Regions from separate parts of the Streptomyces sp. NPDC001020 genome, predicted to be linked through region 2. Evidence: riboswitches for the same ligand, from Rfam matches in the RefSeq annotation. Region 2 holds a riboswitch; each other region holds the start of a gene.
What was found. A riboswitch is a leader RNA that binds a small molecule or an ion and turns the genes downstream of it on or off. The one in region 2 is predicted to bind cyclic di-AMP.
Positions count from the first base shown of each region.

Region 1: it holds a riboswitch for cyclic di-AMP, as region 2 does, so the genes downstream of both, ACWDEX_RS33235 (C40 family peptidase) here and ACWDEX_RS16020 (NlpC/P60 family protein) in region 2, are expected to answer to the same signal.
Region 3: it holds a riboswitch for cyclic di-AMP, as region 2 does, so the genes downstream of both, ACWDEX_RS11045 (transglycosylase SLT domain-containing protein) here and ACWDEX_RS16020 (NlpC/P60 family protein) in region 2, are expected to answer to the same signal.
Region 4: it holds a riboswitch for cyclic di-AMP, as region 2 does, so the genes downstream of both, ACWDEX_RS35350 (M23 family metallopeptidase) here and ACWDEX_RS16020 (NlpC/P60 family protein) in region 2, are expected to answer to the same signal.

Region 1 is NZ_JBSFLQ010000053.1:397-2,588, forward strand. It holds gene ACWDEX_RS33225 (ATP-dependent Clp protease proteolytic subunit) at 1-494, shown strand, start outside; gene ACWDEX_RS33230 (hypothetical protein) at 502-807, shown strand; cyclic di-AMP (ydaO/yuaA leader) riboswitch at 1,138-1,317, shown strand; gene ACWDEX_RS33235 (C40 family peptidase) at 1,321-1,794, shown strand; gene ACWDEX_RS33240 (8-amino-7-oxononanoate synthase) at 1,964-2,192, opposite strand, start outside.
Region 2 is NZ_JBSFLQ010000014.1:103,963-106,154, forward strand. It holds gene pcrA (DNA helicase PcrA) at 1-768, opposite strand, end outside; cyclic di-AMP (ydaO/yuaA leader) riboswitch at 1,189-1,355, shown strand; gene ACWDEX_RS16020 (NlpC/P60 family protein) at 1,365-2,192, shown strand, end outside.
Region 3 is NZ_JBSFLQ010000009.1:100,280-102,471, forward strand. It holds cyclic di-AMP (ydaO/yuaA leader) riboswitch at 809-983, shown strand; gene ACWDEX_RS11045 (transglycosylase SLT domain-containing protein) at 988-1,485, shown strand; gene ACWDEX_RS11050 (HAD family hydrolase) at 1,516-2,192, opposite strand, start outside.
Region 4 is NZ_JBSFLQ010000066.1:16,178-18,369, reverse strand. It holds gene ACWDEX_RS35360 (dihydrofolate reductase family protein) at 1-510, shown strand, start outside; tRNA gene ACWDEX_RS35355 (tRNA-Met) at 604-677, shown strand; cyclic di-AMP (ydaO/yuaA leader) riboswitch at 1,094-1,251, shown strand; gene ACWDEX_RS35350 (M23 family metallopeptidase) at 1,263-2,192, shown strand, end outside.

The DNA.
Region 1 (2,192 bases), on a different contig from region 2:
ACGACGTGATGGCGCAGTTCATGCACCTGGAGCACCTGGATCCGGACCGGGACATCTCGCTGTACATCAACTCACCCGGCGGCTCGTTCAGCGCGATGACCGCGGTCTACGACACGATGCAGTACGTCGGGTGCGACGTGGAGACGATCTGCCTCGGCCAGGCGGCCTCGGCCGCGGCCGTACTGCTCACCGGGGGCACCCCCGGCAAGCGGTTCGCGCTGCCCGGCGCGCGCGTACTGATCCACCAGCCGTCCCTTCCGGAGCCCGTACAGGGGCAGACCAGTGATCTGACCATCCAGGCAGCGGAGTTGACGCGCACCCGCAGGCAGTTGGAGGAGATGCTCGCACGGCACACTGGGCAGAGTCCGGAGCGGATCGCCGCCGACATCGAGCGGGACAAGATCCTCGACGCACCGGCAGCGGTGGAGTACGGACTGGTCGACCGTGTCATTCCTACCCGCAGGGCGTCACACACCGACTCCGGCGCGAGGTGAGCCGCCGGTGCTGCCGCCCGAACTCCCTCCACTGCCCGCACTGACCCGCGCCGAGGCGGAACTGATCGACCGGTACCTCGACGTGGTCGACCTGCTCGGCCGCATCAACCCCGCGCACTCCGCGGACACCTACCGCGGGCTGCGCGCCGCCCAGGCGCTGGCAAGCAAGGCGGCGGCCCTGCGGGACGCGCTGGCGCTGATGCACCAGCGCGGGGAGAGCGACCTGCACGGCCCGACGCTCGCCCGAGCCCTGCGCGTCCTCGACGGCGAACGGCGCACGGCTCGTCTCACGGTGCCACCCGAAGAGAACTGACAGGGCGTCAACCACTACGGCGGACGTACCCCGTCCGAAACGGTCCACATGGCGTACCCACGTCCGGAGTAGGCACTCTTCCTTCCGGGGGACAGGAAGGGCCGCGCACCCACCGCTTATTCGAGGCGACAGGGACGCTGCGGTGCAGGTACGCGGCCCGTACACCCCGTCAACTCCCCTCGAACGCAGGGGTATCCACCCGAACGGGTGGATGGTGAGTAACACCACAAAACGCCGATTCCATTGTGATTTTCCGACCTCCTTGCGTGAAGATCCCTTGCTGACGACAAGCCCCCGCCACCGCGGCGGGGCGGTCCGGGCGGACGCCGAGTCCTGCCGCCGCCTGGATGACCGGTCGACAGGAGTGGATCGGCAGGAGTGGAGGACCCAGCAATGCGGGCCACCGGAGAGCTCCGGGCGGTCCTTGGGGTGAAGCCGCGTATGCGGCCGGGCTACTTCGCCAGCCCGAATCCGACAGGTCATCCTTCACAGGCGGCTGACGAAGGGTGACGCATGACTGCGCTCAATCGTGTCCCATCGCTGCTGACCCGGGCCGGTACGGCCTCCGCTCTCACCATCGCCGCCGTCGGCGGCAGCATCGTGGCCCCCGGGGTCGCCGCCCACGCCGCGCCCGCCTCTCCGGCGGCGAAAGCGCTTCGGATCGCCGCATCCGAGAAGGGATCCCCGTACCAGTGGGGCGCCACTGGACCGCATCGCTTCGATTGCTCCGGGCTCACGCTCTACGCGTACAAGAAGGCGGGCAAGAAGCTGCCCCGCACCGCCTCGGCGCAGTACAACAAGACGCACCACGTCTCCACCTCCCACCGCAAGGTGGGAGACCTGGTGTTCTTCCACTCGGGCCGGAACGTCTACCACGTCGGCATCTACGCCGGGAAGGGAAGGATCTGGCACTCCCCGAAGACCGGGGACGTGGTCAGGCTCCAGAAGATCTGGACGAAGAACGTGTGGTACGGGCGGGTCCGCTGAGGCACCCGCCAGGGTGACGGAGCTGGTGCGCCGTCAACCCGGCGGGTATGCGGAGGGCCGCGGTGGCCGACAACTCTGAGCAGCGCGGCGATGACTCAACTCCGATAGGGCGCCTGACGTACGGCCAGGCAGTGCCCACGGGCCGGGCTCGGACGGCGGTTTCACCGGCTCACGGTCGCGTCTCGCCGATCACACGCACCGCGTGCCCGACCTGCTCGTCGGTGAGGTCCGCACGGGCGGTCAGCCGCAGCCGTGACATGTCGTCGGGCACCGACGGCGGCCGGAAGCAGCCGACGGCGACTCCCGCCGTCCGGCAGTCGGCCGCCCACCGCACGGCCTGTTCGGCGGATGGTGCCCGCACCGAGACGACGGCGGCGTCCGGCCGCACCACCCTGTGG
Region 2 (2,192 bases):
GAGCCGGGACTGGTAGAGCGCGTAGGCCTGGGCGAGGGTCTTCTCGAAGCCGTCGGCGGCCTGGGCGGCGAAGTCCTCCTCGTCGATCAGCTCGTTCTTCAGGTTGGAGATCTTGGCACTGAAGGACTTGGGCGGGAACCGCTTGGGGTCGAGGTCCAGATCGCGGCAGACGAGCGCCATCAGACGCTTGCTGTCGGCCGCGTCGTAGATCGAGAACGAGGACGTGAAGCCGAGCTTCTTCGACTCGCGCCGCAGGATGCGCACGCACGCACTGTGGAAGGTCATCACCCACATCGCGTTCGCCCGCGGGCCGACGAGCTGCTCGACGCGCTCCTTCATCTCGCCCGCGGCCTTGTTGGTGAACGTGATCGCGAGGATCTGGCCGGGGTGCACACCCCGCTCGGCCAGCAGATGGGCGATGCGGTGCGTGAGCACGCGCGTCTTGCCGGAGCCGGCGCCGGCCACGATGAGCAGGGGGGAGCCGGCGTGCACCACGGCCGCGCGCTGGTTCTCGTTCAACCCCTCCAGCAGCGCTGCCGGGTCGATGACGGGGCGGGGCGCGCCGTCGCGGTAGTAAGCCTCCCCGCTCTCGGCCCCGCTCGAGCGGGGGGACCGCCATCGGTCCGGCGGCATGTCGAACTTCCCGCCGAACAGGTCCTCCGGAATCTGCTCCGGAGCGTGATCGTCCTCGGGCGGCGGGGGCTCCTCCTCAGGTGCCGGGGTGGCCTTGAGGTCCGCCAGGAAGCTGTCGTCAAAGAGGCTGCTCATCGCTCTCCGAGTCTAGGCCGCCCCACCGACAACCGACTGCCACCCCGAAAACTCCGCCCGCGGAATCGGATCCCGGGCTCGGTGATCTTCCGAAGTCGGCCGCCGAGCACCTCTTCACGTTCCGATATCGCACGGTCACCTTCAGCATGCGGCGGACTGGATGCACGCCGCCCCGTCCGCTTCGGCCGGAGATCCTGCGACTCCCTTCCCGGACCAGGGTGGACCAGGCCTCTTCAGCCGACCGAAGAGAGGCGGCATGTCTCAGCAAATGCCCTCTTATTGGCCATGGGCAGCGGAGCCCATGATCAAGGTCACGAAAATGTATCGGGCATATCGAACATCAACCTTCACACGGGCCACACCAGTTGGCTAGCGTGCCGGGCGGGCCGCAGGACCCCCACCGGCGAACGTCGCCGGGCCGCGCGGCCTCCGCCGAGTCCGGTGCGCCCCGCGCTGCCGGAGCCGGGGACCCAACCGACCTTGGGGTGAATCGGCCAACCGTCTTACGGGATGCGGCCGTAGGGCACACCTTCCGGACCCCCGCCCGAACCCGACAGCTAACTCGGTAGGCGGAGCACGGAAGGAGTCGCCTCCCCATGGCGTCGCACCGCAAGCCGCGTCCCTCCGGCATCGCAGCCATACGTACCCCCGCCATCGCGACGGCCGCCGTCGCCTCCGTGGCCCTGCTCTCCCAGACAGCCGACGCAGCGCCCTCCCCCGACCGCAAGCCGAGTCTGGAGGAGGTGCAGAAGCAGGTCGACGACCTCTACCGCCAGGCCGAGACGGGTACCGAGAAGTACAACGCGGCCAAGGAGAAGACGGTCACGCAGCGCAAGCACGCCGACACCCTCCTCGACGACGTCGCCCGCCGCACGCAGAAGCTCAACGACGCGCGCGACGAGCTGGGGTCGTTCGCCGCGGCGCAGTACCGCACCGGAACCGCGGCCCCCGACACCGCCACGTTCCTGCTGGCCGACTCGCCCCAGGACTACTTCGACCAGACCCAGCTGATGAGCCGGCTGACCGGCCGCCAGAAGGAAGCGGTCGACCAGTACGTCACCGAGCAGGCCGCGACGATGAAGAAGCGGCGGGAGGCCACCAAGAGCCTGCAGACGCTCACCGAGACGCAGAAGACGCTCAGGACGACCAAGGCGGACGTCCAGAAGAAGCTCTCCACCGCGCGGCAGCTGCTGTCGAAGCTGACCGTGGAGGAGAAGGCGCGGCTCGCCGAGATCGAGAAGAAGAAGCAGGAAGAGGCCCGGCGCAAGGCGGAGGAACTGGCCCGACAGCAGGCGGCCAAGGAGGAGGCGGCCCGCAAGGAGGCAGCCCGCAACGAGGCGGCGCAGAAGGAAGCAGCTCAGAAGGAGGCGTCCTCGTCCACCACGACGGGCTCTTCGGACTCCTCCTCCGCGGGTTCCGGCTCC
Region 3 (2,192 bases), on a different contig from region 2:
CGGTACAGCCGAAAAGCGCCCCTCATAGCCGGAAGCGACCCCCGTTCGGTGGGTGTCGGCGATCCCGACAGGCGCCGTCACGAGAGACGCGACCGCCACCGTCACCCGGCCGGGCGCACGCACCGACGTCCCACCCATGCCGCGCTCACACTGAAACCCACCCTCACCCTCACCCCAGGGCGGCACCCGTCTGTACGCACCGGCATGGCGCCCACCGACCGGCGATCCGCACCGGCCGCCCCAAAACCTCGCCCTGCCACCCACTCCACTGACTCCACCGCGCCCCGCGACGAGCCACATCTCCCCCGGCACGCGGGGCACGGCCACGCCTTCACGCACGACCACACCTTCTTGCCCATGGAGACGCGCAGGCACGACACGCCGCCGACAAGTGCGGCGAGACGGCGTTCCACCGGTGCCGGAGGGGCGGATTCCGCGCACACCGAATGAACGGACGGATTCCGTGTACGGCGACCGGCGGGGCGGAGGTTGCGGCGCACAGGACTTCGTAACTGCCAGAATGTGAACCTTTTGCCCGAATTACCCATTTATGCGAGCTACGCACCAATTGGGATCAAGATGGTGTGAGTGAAATGGGTCACGCCAGCACCCAAATCGGACATTCGAGGCCGTTCGCCAACTCCCCATTTGCAGGCGGCAAGTTGAGTCCTACTCAACAAAATGGATCATACCCCCCATTCCCCCAGGTCAAGGTCATTTTGATCGGACCGTGATGTCTGGCCTTGTTTCCGACATGTGCTTCCGCATACCTTCCCTTCACCCGAGCGGACGCCAAATCCTGCCACCGCTCGAAAACCCATCGACCCCTTTAAGGCAGGAGCGGGGGACCCAGGTAAGTCGCCGATCCGGACACCGCGCCGGTACGGCTCGGGGTGAAGCCGTGGCCTCTTCGACGAGGACATGGCCGGGCACCTCCCCGCCCGAACCCGACAGCTCACCTCGCAGGCGTCAGGAGAGGAATACGACATGCCCGCTTTCGCCCTGCCCACACGCCGTCGGGACCGCGGCTCCAAGGCCACCCGCCTCACCCGCACCCTCGCCCTCGCCGGCGCCGGTGCAGCCGTTCTCGTCCTCCCGGTCGCCGGCGCGACCAGCGCTTTCGCCGCCCCCGCTGCCACGCCGACCGTGGCCGTGACGACCCAGGGCACGACCCTCGACAGTTGGATCCGCCAGTCGCTGACGGTCATGGCGCAGCACGGCATTCCCGGTACGTACAACGGCATCTACCGCAACGTGATGCGCGAGTCCTCGGGCAACCCGAAGGCCATCAACCTCTGGGACTCGAACGCCCGAGCTGGCATCCCGTCCAAGGGTCTCCTCCAGGTCATCGACCCGACGTTCCGCACGTACCACGTGCCGGGCACGGCGTTCGACCCGTACGACCCGGTGGCGAACATCACCGCCGCGTGCAACTACGCCGCCGCACGGTACGGCTCGATCGACAACGTCAACAGCGCGTACTGAGGCAGCCCGGCCGAGAGCTGCCGCCGGGGCCTACCGCCCCACGAAGAGTCGTTCGAGGACGACGGCGATGCCGTCGTCCTCGTTCGACGTTGTGACCTCGTCCGCGACCGCCTTGAGTTCGGGATGGGCGTTGGCCATGGCTACGCCATGCGCGGCCCACTGGAACATGGGGATGTCATTGGGCATGTCACCGAAGGCGATGGTCGCCGACGGCGACAGGCCCAGGTACTCGGCGGCCAGCGCGAGACCCGTCGCCTTGGTGACACCGCACGGCTGAAGCTCGACGGTGCCGGGCCCCGACATGGTGACCGAGGCAAGGGAACCGACCGCCTCGCGGGCCGCCGTGGCCAACTCGTCGTCGGACAGGGCGTGATGGCGCAGCAGCACCTTGCTGATCGGCTCGCACCACAGGTCGTCGCGCCGTTCGACGCGCACCGCGGGCAGGGTGGGATGCGGCATCAGGTAGCCGGGCTCGACGAGCGTGAGCCCGTCCACCCCGTCCTGGTCGACGGCCGCGTACACCTGCCCGACCTCGGCCTCGATCTTGCCGAGCGCGGTCTCGGCCAACTCCCGGTCCAGGGTGACGGAGAACAGCAGCCGATCCGCGCGGGCGTCGTACACCTGCGCGCCCTGTCCGCACACCGCGAGCCCCAGGCTGCCGAGTTCGTCGAGCAGCGGCCGCACCCTCGGTGCCGGGCGTCCCGTCA
Region 4 (2,192 bases), on a different contig from region 2:
CTGCTGCGGTACGTCCCCACGGCGCCCGGCACCGGGAGGCAGGCCTCGGCCGCGGACCGGCGGTGGCTGGAGAAGGCCTGCGAGCTGGCGGCGCAGTGCCCGCCCTCCCGTACGGCCTTCAGCGTCGGCGCGGTGATCGTCGCGGCCGACGGGACGGAGCTGGCACGGGCGCACTCGCGGGAGGGCGGCGATCCCGTGGTCCACGCGGAGGAGGCGGCGCTGGCGAAGCTCGACCCGGCGGACCCCCGGCTGGCCGCCGCCACGGTGTACAGCAGCCTGGAGCCGTGCGCCCGCCGTGCCTCCCGGCCCGCGCCGTGCGCCCGGCTGATCCTCGACGCCGGGGTGCGGCGGGTGGTCACGGCCTGGCGCGAGCCGGACACGTTCGTGGCATCGGCCGACGGGAGCGGGGTGCTGGCGGCGCAGGGTGCGGAGGTGGTGGTCCTGCCGGAGTACGAGCAGCGGGCGAAGGCCCCGAACGCCCATCTGCTGTCCCCGCCCGGCCGCTCCTGACGGCACCGGTGGCGCTGAAACAGCCGGTGCGGGAGGGCGGCGCGAAACCTGTGTGCGGGGAGTCCCGTGAATGACGTACACTGGAATCACCGACGCGGGGTGGAGCAGCTCGGTAGCTCGCTGGGCTCATAACCCAGAGGTCGCAGGTTCAAATCCTGTCCCCGCTACTGATGGCCGAGGGCCGGAATCCGAAAGGGTTCCGGCCCTCGGTGCATTTTCCCCTCGCGGCCGTCGGCGGGCACGCCCGGCGCGAGAGGCCGGACGCGTTCCTGAGGAGCGGTCCGCCACATCGGCGGTCGTGCGAGGGAGGTGCGGGCTCCGCCGACCGTGCGCCGCTCCCGTACCCCCGATCTTTGTCACAGCACGTGAGCAAACCGTCCCTGTGCGCATAACAACTGACGCACCGTCAATACCTGTGAGGTGGCTGAGGTGCGGTCAACTCGCCCGTTTTCCAACGCTCATGAGGTGAAAGTCCAGGCCGAGGACGTCAATGATCTGGCGGAACAACTTGGAATACGGCCCCTGTGTCTATTAACGTTCGATAACGCAGCGCGGTCGTCCCAGCCGTCACAAGAGGCGGCTCCGTGCGCGTGTGCCGAATCCCGCAAGGGAACCGGGGAACCAACACCCTGGGGTGAATCGGGCGGATGCCGCCGTGGAAGCACGGCCGGAATGCGCGCGTAGGAGACCTTCCCGCTCCGAACCCGTCAGCTAACCCGGTAGGCGAGACGGAAGGAAAGGAGCGCGCCTTCGTGGCGTCCAACCGGCCTGCCCAGAACACCTCGTTCGCCCCCGAGGACACCCAGACGTACGGCTTCGTGGCTCGCGCCGACGAGGGCCCCTGGGAGGAGTGGAGCCCCTCGGAGGAGTCCCTCCGCCCCGTCCGTGGCAGGCACCGCGTCAAGCAGCGCGGGGGCGGTCTCGCACGCAGCTCCACCGTTCTCGGCGTCGGCGTGATCGCCGCCGTCGGCGCGGGCGGCATGGCCACCGCCCAGACCGGCAAGCCGCCGGTGTCGATATCCCTGCCGGACCTGCCCTCGGTCAAGGACTCCGCCAAGGCGCTCATCGGCGAGGACAGCGAAACCCCGAAGGACTCCGCCACCACCCTCAGCGACGTCGGCCTGACCACCGCCGACGCCACCTCGGGCACGGACGACGCGGGCGAGGCACTGCGCGCCCGGATCATGCAGCAGGCCGATTCCCAGCAGAACCAGCTCGACCAGGAGGCCGCGCGCGTCGCTGAGGAGGCCGCCGCGAAGAAGGCCTCCGAGGACGCGGCCAAGGCGCAGGACGAAGCCAAGGCCAAGGCCGCCGCCGAGAAGAAGAAGGCGGAGGAGGCCAAGCGGAAGGCGGAGGAAGAGGCCAGGAAGAAGGCCGAGGCGGAGCGACTGGCCGCACTGGCCAAGCAGTACTCCCTGCCGACCTCCTCGTACACCCTGACCTCGCACTACGGTGACCCCGGCACCATGTGGTCCTCCGGCCACCACACCGGCCTGGACTTCGCCGCGCCCACGGGCACGCTCCTCAAGGCGATCCACACCGGCACCATCACCGAGGCGGGCTGGGCCGGCGCGTACGGCTACCGCACGGTCCTCACCCTCGATGACGGCACCGAACTCTGGTACTGCCACCAGTCCTCGATCAACGTCAGCGTCGGGCAGAAGGTCAACACGGGTGACGTC